DNA from 4 places in the Paenarthrobacter sp. AB444 genome. Region 1 is predicted to be linked to each of the others. Evidence: riboswitches for the same ligand, from Rfam matches in the RefSeq annotation. Region 1 holds a riboswitch; each other region holds the start of a gene.
The links. A riboswitch is a leader RNA that binds a small molecule or an ion and turns the genes downstream of it on or off. The one in region 1 is predicted to bind S-adenosylmethionine.
Positions count from the first base shown of each region.

Region 2: another riboswitch for S-adenosylmethionine. It lies ahead of PQ627_RS15490 (hypothetical protein); the one in region 1 lies ahead of PQ627_RS08050 (DUF1737 domain-containing protein).
Region 3: another riboswitch for S-adenosylmethionine. It lies ahead of metX (homoserine O-acetyltransferase MetX); the one in region 1 lies ahead of PQ627_RS08050 (DUF1737 domain-containing protein).
Region 4: another riboswitch for S-adenosylmethionine. It lies ahead of PQ627_RS06740 (aminotransferase class V-fold PLP-dependent enzyme); the one in region 1 lies ahead of PQ627_RS08050 (DUF1737 domain-containing protein).

Region 1 is NZ_JAQZBY010000005.1:42,336-44,527, forward strand. Features, by position in the region: gene PQ627_RS08040 (O-succinylhomoserine sulfhydrylase) at 1-442, opposite strand, end outside; gene PQ627_RS08045 (rhodanese-like domain-containing protein) at 445-855, opposite strand; gene PQ627_RS08050 (DUF1737 domain-containing protein) at 852-1,112, opposite strand; SAM riboswitch class IV at 1,126-1,238, opposite strand; gene PQ627_RS08055 (NtaA/DmoA family FMN-dependent monooxygenase) at 1,414-2,192, shown strand, end outside.
Region 2 is NZ_JAQZBY010000012.1:132,043-134,234, forward strand. Features, by position in the region: gene PQ627_RS15485 (sodium:solute symporter) at 1-611, shown strand, start outside; SAM riboswitch class IV at 810-929, shown strand; gene PQ627_RS15490 (hypothetical protein) at 946-1,269, shown strand; gene PQ627_RS15495 (hypothetical protein) at 1,266-1,457, opposite strand; gene PQ627_RS15500 (VIT1/CCC1 transporter family protein) at 1,717-2,192, shown strand, end outside.
Region 3 is NZ_JAQZBY010000013.1:86,307-88,498, forward strand. Features, by position in the region: gene PQ627_RS15820 (bifunctional o-acetylhomoserine/o-acetylserine sulfhydrylase) at 1-890, shown strand, start outside; SAM riboswitch class IV at 1,063-1,180, shown strand; gene metX (homoserine O-acetyltransferase MetX) at 1,195-2,192, shown strand, end outside.
Region 4 is NZ_JAQZBY010000004.1:42,359-44,550, reverse strand. Features, by position in the region: gene hisN (histidinol-phosphatase) at 22-846, shown strand; SAM riboswitch class IV at 1,018-1,131, shown strand; gene PQ627_RS06740 (aminotransferase class V-fold PLP-dependent enzyme) at 1,162-2,192, shown strand, end outside.

The sequences.
Region 1 (2,192 bases):
GGGCCTCGCGCCACTGCTCCAAGTCCGGTCCGTCGACAAAGACGGTCTCCACGCCCCACCGCGGCAGGATCTCATTGAGGATCACGAAGCACGAACCAAAGAGGGAACGGGCGGCAACCACGCGGTCGCCGGCAGCCAGCAGGGCACCCAAGGCGGTGAACACTGCGGACATGCCGGACGCCGTCGCAAAGCACGCCTCGGTTCCTTCAAGCAGACGGAGCCGCTCCTGGAAGGTGGCCACGCTCGGGTTGCCGTAGCGGGAGTAGACGAAGCGTTCGTCCTCGCCGGTGAAGGCGCGTTCCGCAGCGGCAGCGGATTCGTACACGAAGCCGGAGTTGAGGAAAACGGGCTCGGCCGTTTCCTGGAAGTTGGTACGGTCAAGTCCACCGCGGACGGCCTGAGTGTCAGGGCTCCAGCCGGCGGCGTCAGGATTGAAAGTCACTTTTAGTCGTTCCCCAAGTTGGTAGGCAGGCCGCGGTTCTTCCAGCCGTTTACAGTGCGTTCGCCGTAACGGTCCGGCTCACCCTCAAAGCCTTCCAGCACGTTGTAGGCGGTGAATCCGGCCTGCGTGGCGGCGATGGCGGCGGCGATTGAGCGCTGGCCCGAGCGGCAGAGGAACACCAGCTCCACGCCGTCGGCTTCGGGAGCCTGCTGCTGCAGCTCCTCGATGAAACGGGAGTTCGGGATGCCACCGGCGAGGTTCCACTGGATGAACAGGGGATCGTTCTCGGTGGCTTTGGTGTCGGGGATGCCGATGTGGGCCCATTCGCCCTCAGTGCGGACGTCCACCAGGATGGCGCCTTGTTCAAGTTTGGCCCACGCGTCGTGCGGGGTCAGGTCACCTGCGTAGCTCATGCGTGGCCCTCGTATGATTCTTCGTAGTTTTCCAACTCGTCCACGGCGCTTGCTACTGCGGCGTCGGAACTGGCGACGGCGGCAGGCAGGATCACGGCCTGGGCGACGATCACGTCGGTGCCGTTGAAGGTTGCTGCGGGATTGCCGTGCAGGACGTAGCCCTCGGCCAAGGCATTGCTGATGCGTTCGCAGAATTCACGGGTGTCGGGACCGGTGATCAGGCGATACGCGAGTTTTTCTTCAGTGGGTTCAGGCATTCGTGGTGCTCCTCAGTCACGCTTGCAGTTCGAATGTCGAATAAGCCGAGTAGTCACCTGAGGCACCCCGCCGCGGGAGAGGGTTGCCGACCAGCAAGTCAGGGCTTAACGCTGGTGCTCATTACTCAAGAAAAACGTAACATCCAAGGCGCCGTCGCCGCATTTGGGGACAGCGCCGCCGTCGTCATGTTGCGTAACCGGTCCCTGGGCGGGCCGCTGAAGTCAGGCCCCAAATGTGACCTCCCGGGAGCATAATTGACGCAGTACGACCCCCTGTAACTTCGTGTGAAATCAGGTCGCGGTGAGCGGACAGAGCAGTTCTACACTCAAGCCCATGCTTCATTTTGGATGGTTCGTGGGCCACGGTTTCGGGGTCCAAGGTTGGGGGACTCCCGGCTACAGCCTGGGCTATGACTGGAAGAAACCCGCCCTCTACCAGGAGGCTGTCCGGGCCTTTGAGCGATCCGGGCTGGACCTGTTCATTATCGAGGATTCCCTGACTGTCCCGGATACCTACGGTGGCACAGCCGAGGTCTCCCTGGCCCATGCCTCCTTTGCGCCCAAGCACGATCCCCTGGCGCTGGTGCCCTACTTGCTCTCCGCCACCGAACACCTTGGAATTGTGCCGACCGTCAGCGCCTCCTTCTACCCACCGTTCACCGCGGCCCGGCTGCTGGCGACGCTGCAGCATTTTTCGGAGGGCCAACTCGGCTGGAACGTGGTCACCTCGGGCAGCGACCTCGCTGCACAGAACTACGGCCTGGACCAGCAAATCGAACACGACCTCCGGTATGAGAAGGCGGAGGAATTCGTCGACGTCGTCAGGCGGCTTTGGCGGAGTTGGGAACCTGGCGCCGTACTTGAGGATGTGGACGCCGGGAGGTTCGCCGACCACACCAAGGTCCACCCCATCAACCATGAAGGCGAGTTCTTCAAAGTCCGGGGTCCGTTGAACACAGCGCCTTTGCCGGAGGAACCTGTCCTGGTTCAGGCTGGGGCTTCACCGCGAGGCAAGGCGTTCGCCGGCGGCCACGCGGATGTTGCCATTGCGTTGGCCCGCGGGGTTGACGGTATGAAGTC
Region 2 (2,192 bases), on a different contig from region 1:
CCGTCGGCATCGGTGGCCTGGTCATGGCAGCAGCAGTCGCAGCCATGATGTCCACGGCATCGGGCGCCCTGATCGCCGCCGCAACAGTGGCGCGCGCCGACGTCGTGCCTTTCGTTGCCAGCTGGTTCGGCAAGAACATCAACACCGATGACACCGAGAACCCGGAGCACGATGTCAAGGCAAACCGCTACTGGGTCCTTGGCCTCGGCGTCCTCGCCGTGCTTATTTCCATGGCCGCGCAGGACGTGGTTGTCGCCCTGACCATCGCCTACGACATCCTGGTGGGTGGCCTGCTGGTCGCCATCCTCGGTGGCCTGGTGTGGAAGCGCGGCACCGGTATCGCAGCCGCCTGGTCCATGGCGGTTGGTTCAGTGCTGACCTTGGCCCTGCTCATCATGTACGCGGTCGGTGTCATCCTCAGCGAAGACGGCGTTTACGCCAACGAGCCCATCTACTGGGGACTTGCTGCCTCGCTGGTGATCTACGTCGTGGTGTCCTTGCTGACGCCGCCCACGGACGCAGCCGTCCGCGAGGCCTGGGACAAGCGCGTTGCCGGAGCCATCTCGGAGGAACTGCCGCCGGAAGTACACCCGGTAGGCAGCAACAGCTAAGCAAGCAATACACGACGGCGGTGCCGCCCCTTTGCGGGGCAGCACCGCCGTTTTGCGTTCCCGGCCCAAAGAGCGCAGAGCAGGCCTCACAACGCACGGACTTCCACGTTGGAAGGCCCACTCTGCGCGTCAAACCCCACCCAAAGGGCGCAGAGCAGGCCTCACAACGGGGCGGAAGGTGCGGTAGGGTTGTCCCAGCTTCAAGAGATGTGGCGCCAAGCTCCGACTGGCCATGCACCAACCCCATGTTCACGGGTGGTTCGGATGAGGAAGCGGCCCGTCCCGGACCTGAGACAACCGAGCGGGCAAGAGCACTCTCCACAGGAGCAACCCCGTGCCGTACCACGAGCCGAGCCACACGCAGCCAAGCCACCATGAGCCGGCCCCAGCCCAAAGCACCCCCGCCGCAGCCGGCACCGCAGCGGTCAAGGTAATTCCCGCCGTCGACCTTTACCTCGGCACGGTGACAATATTGACCCGGAACCGGACCCTGTGTTTCCGGCATCCACAATCGCGGGAGATCGCCGCAGCGCTGGCGCAGGCGGTCCGGCCTTCCACGTGGTGTGAGGCTTCGGGGACGCTGACGGTCACGGTAGCCGCGTGGGGCAAACGGGAAGGCCGGCCATGCGCCTTCATTCTCAGCAGGGAAAGCGCCTAGATTTCCTCGTCCTCCTCGCGGAAGTCCTCGGTCTCATCGATCGGCACCACCCGTTCGTCGTCTTCGGGGGCGTCCACTTCCTCCACCCAGGGCTCGTCAACTTCCTGGTCTTCGGCGTAGTCGTAAGCCGGGTCCGACTCGATGGTCGTGCGTTCGGGGTAGTTCGAGTGTGATTCGGTGGTGTCCATGCTGCTACCTCCGTCTCGTGGGCCCGCGGGAGCCCGGTGGCCAAATGCGGGTTGATGAAACCCGCCCCTGTCCTTCCATCTGAGCACCCGGGCAGGCATGGGTCAAGGCCCGCAAAACGGTACAGGCGACGCCCGAAATTACGGTGCACCGAACATTCCAGCTAAGGAATACCAGCCAAAAAACCCCGCCGATAAGCGGTAGTGTGGGGCGTGCAATGGGGCCGCAACTACCCCACCAAGCACAGGAGATAAAGTGCAGATGCACCAGGAATCCCAGAGTCCGTCGAGTCCCGCTCCGGATCCCACCCCCGAATCATCAGATTCCCAAGGCACCGCCACGCCCTCGGCGTCGGACATCCGGCGCTGGCGGCAGTACCTGGCCGATGAACGGGCCGAAGCCGCCGTGTACCGCGAACTTGCCCAGCGCCGCGACGGCGAGGAACGCCAGATCCTGCTGGCCCTGGCCGAAGCAGAGGGCCGGCACGAGGCCCACTGGCTCAAACTCCTGGGCGACCAGGCCGGGATGCCCAAAGCAGCGTCGGCCCGCAGCCAATTCCTCGGTTTCCTGGCCCGGAACTTCGGTTCCGTCTTCGTCCTTGCCCTGGCACAGCGCGCAGAGGGCCGCTCTCCGTACGGCACCGAACCCGCGGCGACGCCCGCAATGGTTGCTGACGAGCAAATCCACGAGGAAGTCGTCCGCGGCTTGGCCACCCGGGGCCGCAACAGACTCTCGGG
Region 3 (2,192 bases), on a different contig from region 1:
ATGCCGTGCAGCCGAACACCAAACTCTTCTTCGGCGAGGTTGTATCCAACCCCCGCCAGGACGTTCTGGACATCGAAGGCGTTGCCGGCGTGGCCCATGAAGCAGGCGTGCCGCTGATCGTCGACAACACCCTCTCCACCCCCTATCTGATCCGTCCCATCGAGTGGGGCGCGGACATCGTGGTCCACTCGGCAACCAAGTACTTGGGTGGACACGGGGCAGCCATTGCAGGAGTGATCGTGGACTCCGGGAACTTCGACTTTGGCAAGGACCCGGAGCGCTTCCCGGGCTTCAACACGCCGGATCCCAGCTACAACGGACTGGTCTACGCCCGGGACCTTGGCAAGGACGGGGCGCTCGGCGCAAACCTCTCCTACATCCTCAAGGCCCGCGTCCAGCTGCTCCGCGACCTTGGATCCGCCGTGGCGCCGTTCAACGCCTTCCTCATCGCCCAGGGTCTGGAGACCTTGAGCCTGCGCGTGGAACGCCATGTCGCCAACGCCACCAAAGTGGCGCAGTGGCTGGAAGCCCACGACGACGTCGAATCGGTCGCCTACGCTGGCCTGCCGTCCAGCCCTTGGTACGAACGGGGACAAAAGTACGGTCCCCAGGGCACGGGTGCAATCGTCGCGTTCAACATCAAAGGTGGCGTCGAAGCCGGCAAGCGCTTTGTGGACGGTCTGGAGCTCCACTCCCACGTCGCCAACATCGGTGACGTCCGCTCCCTGGTCATCCACCCGGCGTCGACGACGCACAGCCAGCTGACTCCCGAACAGCAGCTCGTCGCAGGCGTCAATCCGGGCCTCGTCCGCTTGTCCGTCGGCATTGAGCACGTCGACGACATCATCGCCGACCTTGAGGCGGGTTTCCGGGCAGCCAAGGGCGCCTGAGGACGTGTTCCCAGTAGCAGGTTGATACATCGCCGACTGCCGTCCGGACCGACGATTATTCGCCGGACGGCAGTACCGGGTGCTGTTTGGTGAATCAAAACGGCACCTAACGTCACACTGATGTCACATTCTTCGCCAGAACAGTGGAGTTTTTCCTAGACTCTACTTATTAGGTCATGAGTGCCAGCAGACAGCCCCGGCTTGCTGGCCGGCAACCCTCCTTCCGCGGTGGGGTGCCCCGGGTGAGGACCTGGCCTGTTCGCATGCAAGGCGACAGGCAAGCGCGAGGTTAGGTATCAAAGGAATGACCATCACTGCTACAGCCCTTCCCAAATCCGGTGAAGCCGACGGAACAGTCAAGTACGCGGGCGTAGGACCACTGGCCCTGGAAGCCGGCGGCTATCTTCCCGACGTCGTGCTGGCGTACGAAACGTGGGGCCGGCTCAATGCGGATCGCTCAAACGCTGTCCTCATCCAGCACGCTTTGACCGGCAGCACTCACGTTGCCCGCGGGGCCACCGAGGAGGATGGCTGGTGGGAGCAGCTCGTTGGGCCTGGTGCCACCATCGACACCAACCGGTACTTTGTGGTCTCCATCAACATCGTGGGCGGCTGCTACGGCAGCACCGGTCCCTCGACGAAGGCGCCCGATGGAAAGCCGTGGGGTTCCCGGTTCCCACTGATCACACTGCGGGACAGCACGGAGGCCGAAGCCCGGCTCGCGGACCTCCTGGGGATTGACGCCTGGCACGCTGTACTGGGCGGCTCCATGGGAGGAGCCAGGGCACTTGAATGGGCCGTCACTTTCCCGGAACGGGTCAACCGGTGTGCGGTCATCTCGGTCGGGGCTTACAGCACTGCCGAACAGATCGCGTTCGCCCAGGCCCAGACCCTCGCCATCCGACAGGACCCACACTTCAACAACGGTAATTACTACGACGGCCAGGCACCGGAGCATGGACTGGCCCTTGCCCGCAGGATCGCCCACATCACCTACCGTTCCGCGCTGGAACTGGATGTGCGCTTCGGCAGGGAGGCGCAGCAGCAGGAGAGCCCGCTCGCCGCTGCGGTGCTGGGGGAGCGCGGACGCTACCAAGTGGAAAGCTACCTTGACCACCAAGGCACAAAGCTTGTCCGCCGCTTCGACGCCAACAGCTACATCGCCATTACGGAAGCCCTGATGTCCCATGACATCACCCGTGGGCGGGGCACGCTGCAGGAGGCTCTTTCCCGCGCCACCGCCGACTTCTTTGTGGCTGCCGTGAATACGGACAGGCTGTATTTCCCGGCCCAGTCACAAGA
Region 4 (2,192 bases), on a different contig from region 1:
GTTTCAGGATAGTTTGGTGGCATGACCCAACCCGCTTCCACCTACAACGACGACCTGCGCCTGGCCCATGTCCTCGCCGATTCCGTCGATGCCCAGACCATGGATCGCTTCAAGGCCCTGGACCTGCAGATCGAGACCAAGCCCGACCTCACTCCCGTCACGGATGCGGACAAGGCCGCTGAGGAAGCCATCCGCGGTCAATTGTCGCGCTCACGTCCTCGTGACGCCGTCCTGGGGGAAGAGTTCGGCAGCAGCGGGCATGGCTCGCGACGGTGGATCATCGATCCCATTGACGGCACAAAGAACTTTGTCCGGGGCGTTCCTGTGTGGGCAACCCTGATCGCCCTCGTCGACGAAGGGGAACCCGTTGTAGGCGTCGTCAGCGCTCCCGCCTTGGGCAAACGCTGGTGGGCAGCCAAGGACATGGGCGCCTACATGGGCCGGTCCCTGGCATCGGCAACCCGCCTGAAGGTCTCCAACGTTTCCCGCCTGGCCGACGCCTCCATGTCCTACTCGAGCCTGTCCGGCTGGAAAGAACGTGGAAACCTCGACGAGTTCCTGGGGCTCACCGAGGACCTCTGGCGCACCCGCGCCTACGGTGACTTCTGGTCCTACTGCATGGTGGCCGAAGGCGCGGTGGACATCGCATGCGAACCTGAATTGAACCTCTACGACATGGCAGCCCTGGTTCCGATTGTCACTGAAGCCGGTGGTCGCTTTACCTCCCTGGAAGGGGAAGACGGCCCGTTCGGCGGCAATGCGCTTGCCACAAACTCCATCCTGCATTCGGAAGTCCTGAAGCGCCTTAACCCCGGACTGGATGATCTCCTGCAGCCTCCGGCCTGAGTCCTGGAACATAGAGATCCATCGAATTTTCGACGGCGGTTGCCCCGGTTTTGGGGCGACCGCCGTCTTTTATTCGCAGGAACCCTGACTTTTCAATCCCGCGTAACAAACGGCTTAACAAAACTCCGCGGCTTTGGACCCTTCCGCGGACGTGCCTTAGCCTTTTTTACAGGTCACGAGTGCCAGCGCTAAACCCCGGTTAGCTGGCCGGCAACCCTCCATTCGCGGTGGGGTGCCCCGGGTGACGACCCGGCCGGTCCGGAACGGATGCGGCAAGCGCGGATCCCCTGAGGGGTCCCTCTTGAGTGAGGTCCCATGAGCACTGCCACGTTCAACTCAAACATCGTTTCTTCCTTCATCGAAGACTCCCCCACAGCTGCCGCAGCCCGTCCGCTTGCCGCCGTCACCGGCGCGGAACTGCAGGCTCCATTGATCCAGGGCGGCCACGTCCGCTACGCCAACCTTGACTATGGCGCATCAGCTCCGGCACTCACGGTTGTTTCCGCCTACCTCAACGAGGTCCTGCCCTACTACGCCAGCGTCCACCGCGGGGCCGGATTCGCCTCGCAGATCAGTACATCCGTGTACGAGAACTCGCGGAACATCGTCCGTGAGTTTGTTGGCGGCCGTGCCGATGACTCCGTGATCTTCACCCGGAACACAACGGACTCACTGAACCTGCTGGCTGGCTGCCTGCCCCACCTCAATGGCCAGTTCGCTGGCGAGGTCCTGTACCTGGACATTGAGCATCACGCGAACCTCCTGCCCTGGCAGGGCGTCCCGCACCGCAGCGTCGTTGCGGAGTCCACCTTGGCCGGCACCGTCGAGAAGATTGAAGCCGAACTGGCCCAGGGCGGTATCAGCCTGCTCGCAGTAACCGGCGCCTCGAACGTTACCGGTGAGATCCTGCCGATTGCCCGGCTGGCCTCCCTCGCGCACCAGTACGGCGCAAGGATCGTCGTGGATGCCGCACAGCTCGCTCCGCACCGCCGCGTCAACATCGCAGAGGCGGACGTGGACTACATCGTATTTTCCGGACACAAGCTCTATGCTCCGTTCGGCGCAGGAGTCATTGTGGGCCGCGCGGACTGGCTCGACGCCGGCGTCCCCCACCTGGCAGGTGGCGGTGCTGTCCGCGAAGCCCGCCTGGATTCGGTCAGCTGGGCCACAGGTCCGGCACGGCACGAGGGCGGCTCCCCCAACGTTCTCGGAGCGGCGACACTCGCCCGAGCCACCCAGGTCCTGGCTGGCCTGGACGAGGACGCCTGGCACGCCCACGAAGCCAGCATCCGCAGCTACCTCGTTGAGGGCCTGGAAGCCATCGACGGCGTAACGGTCCACCGGAT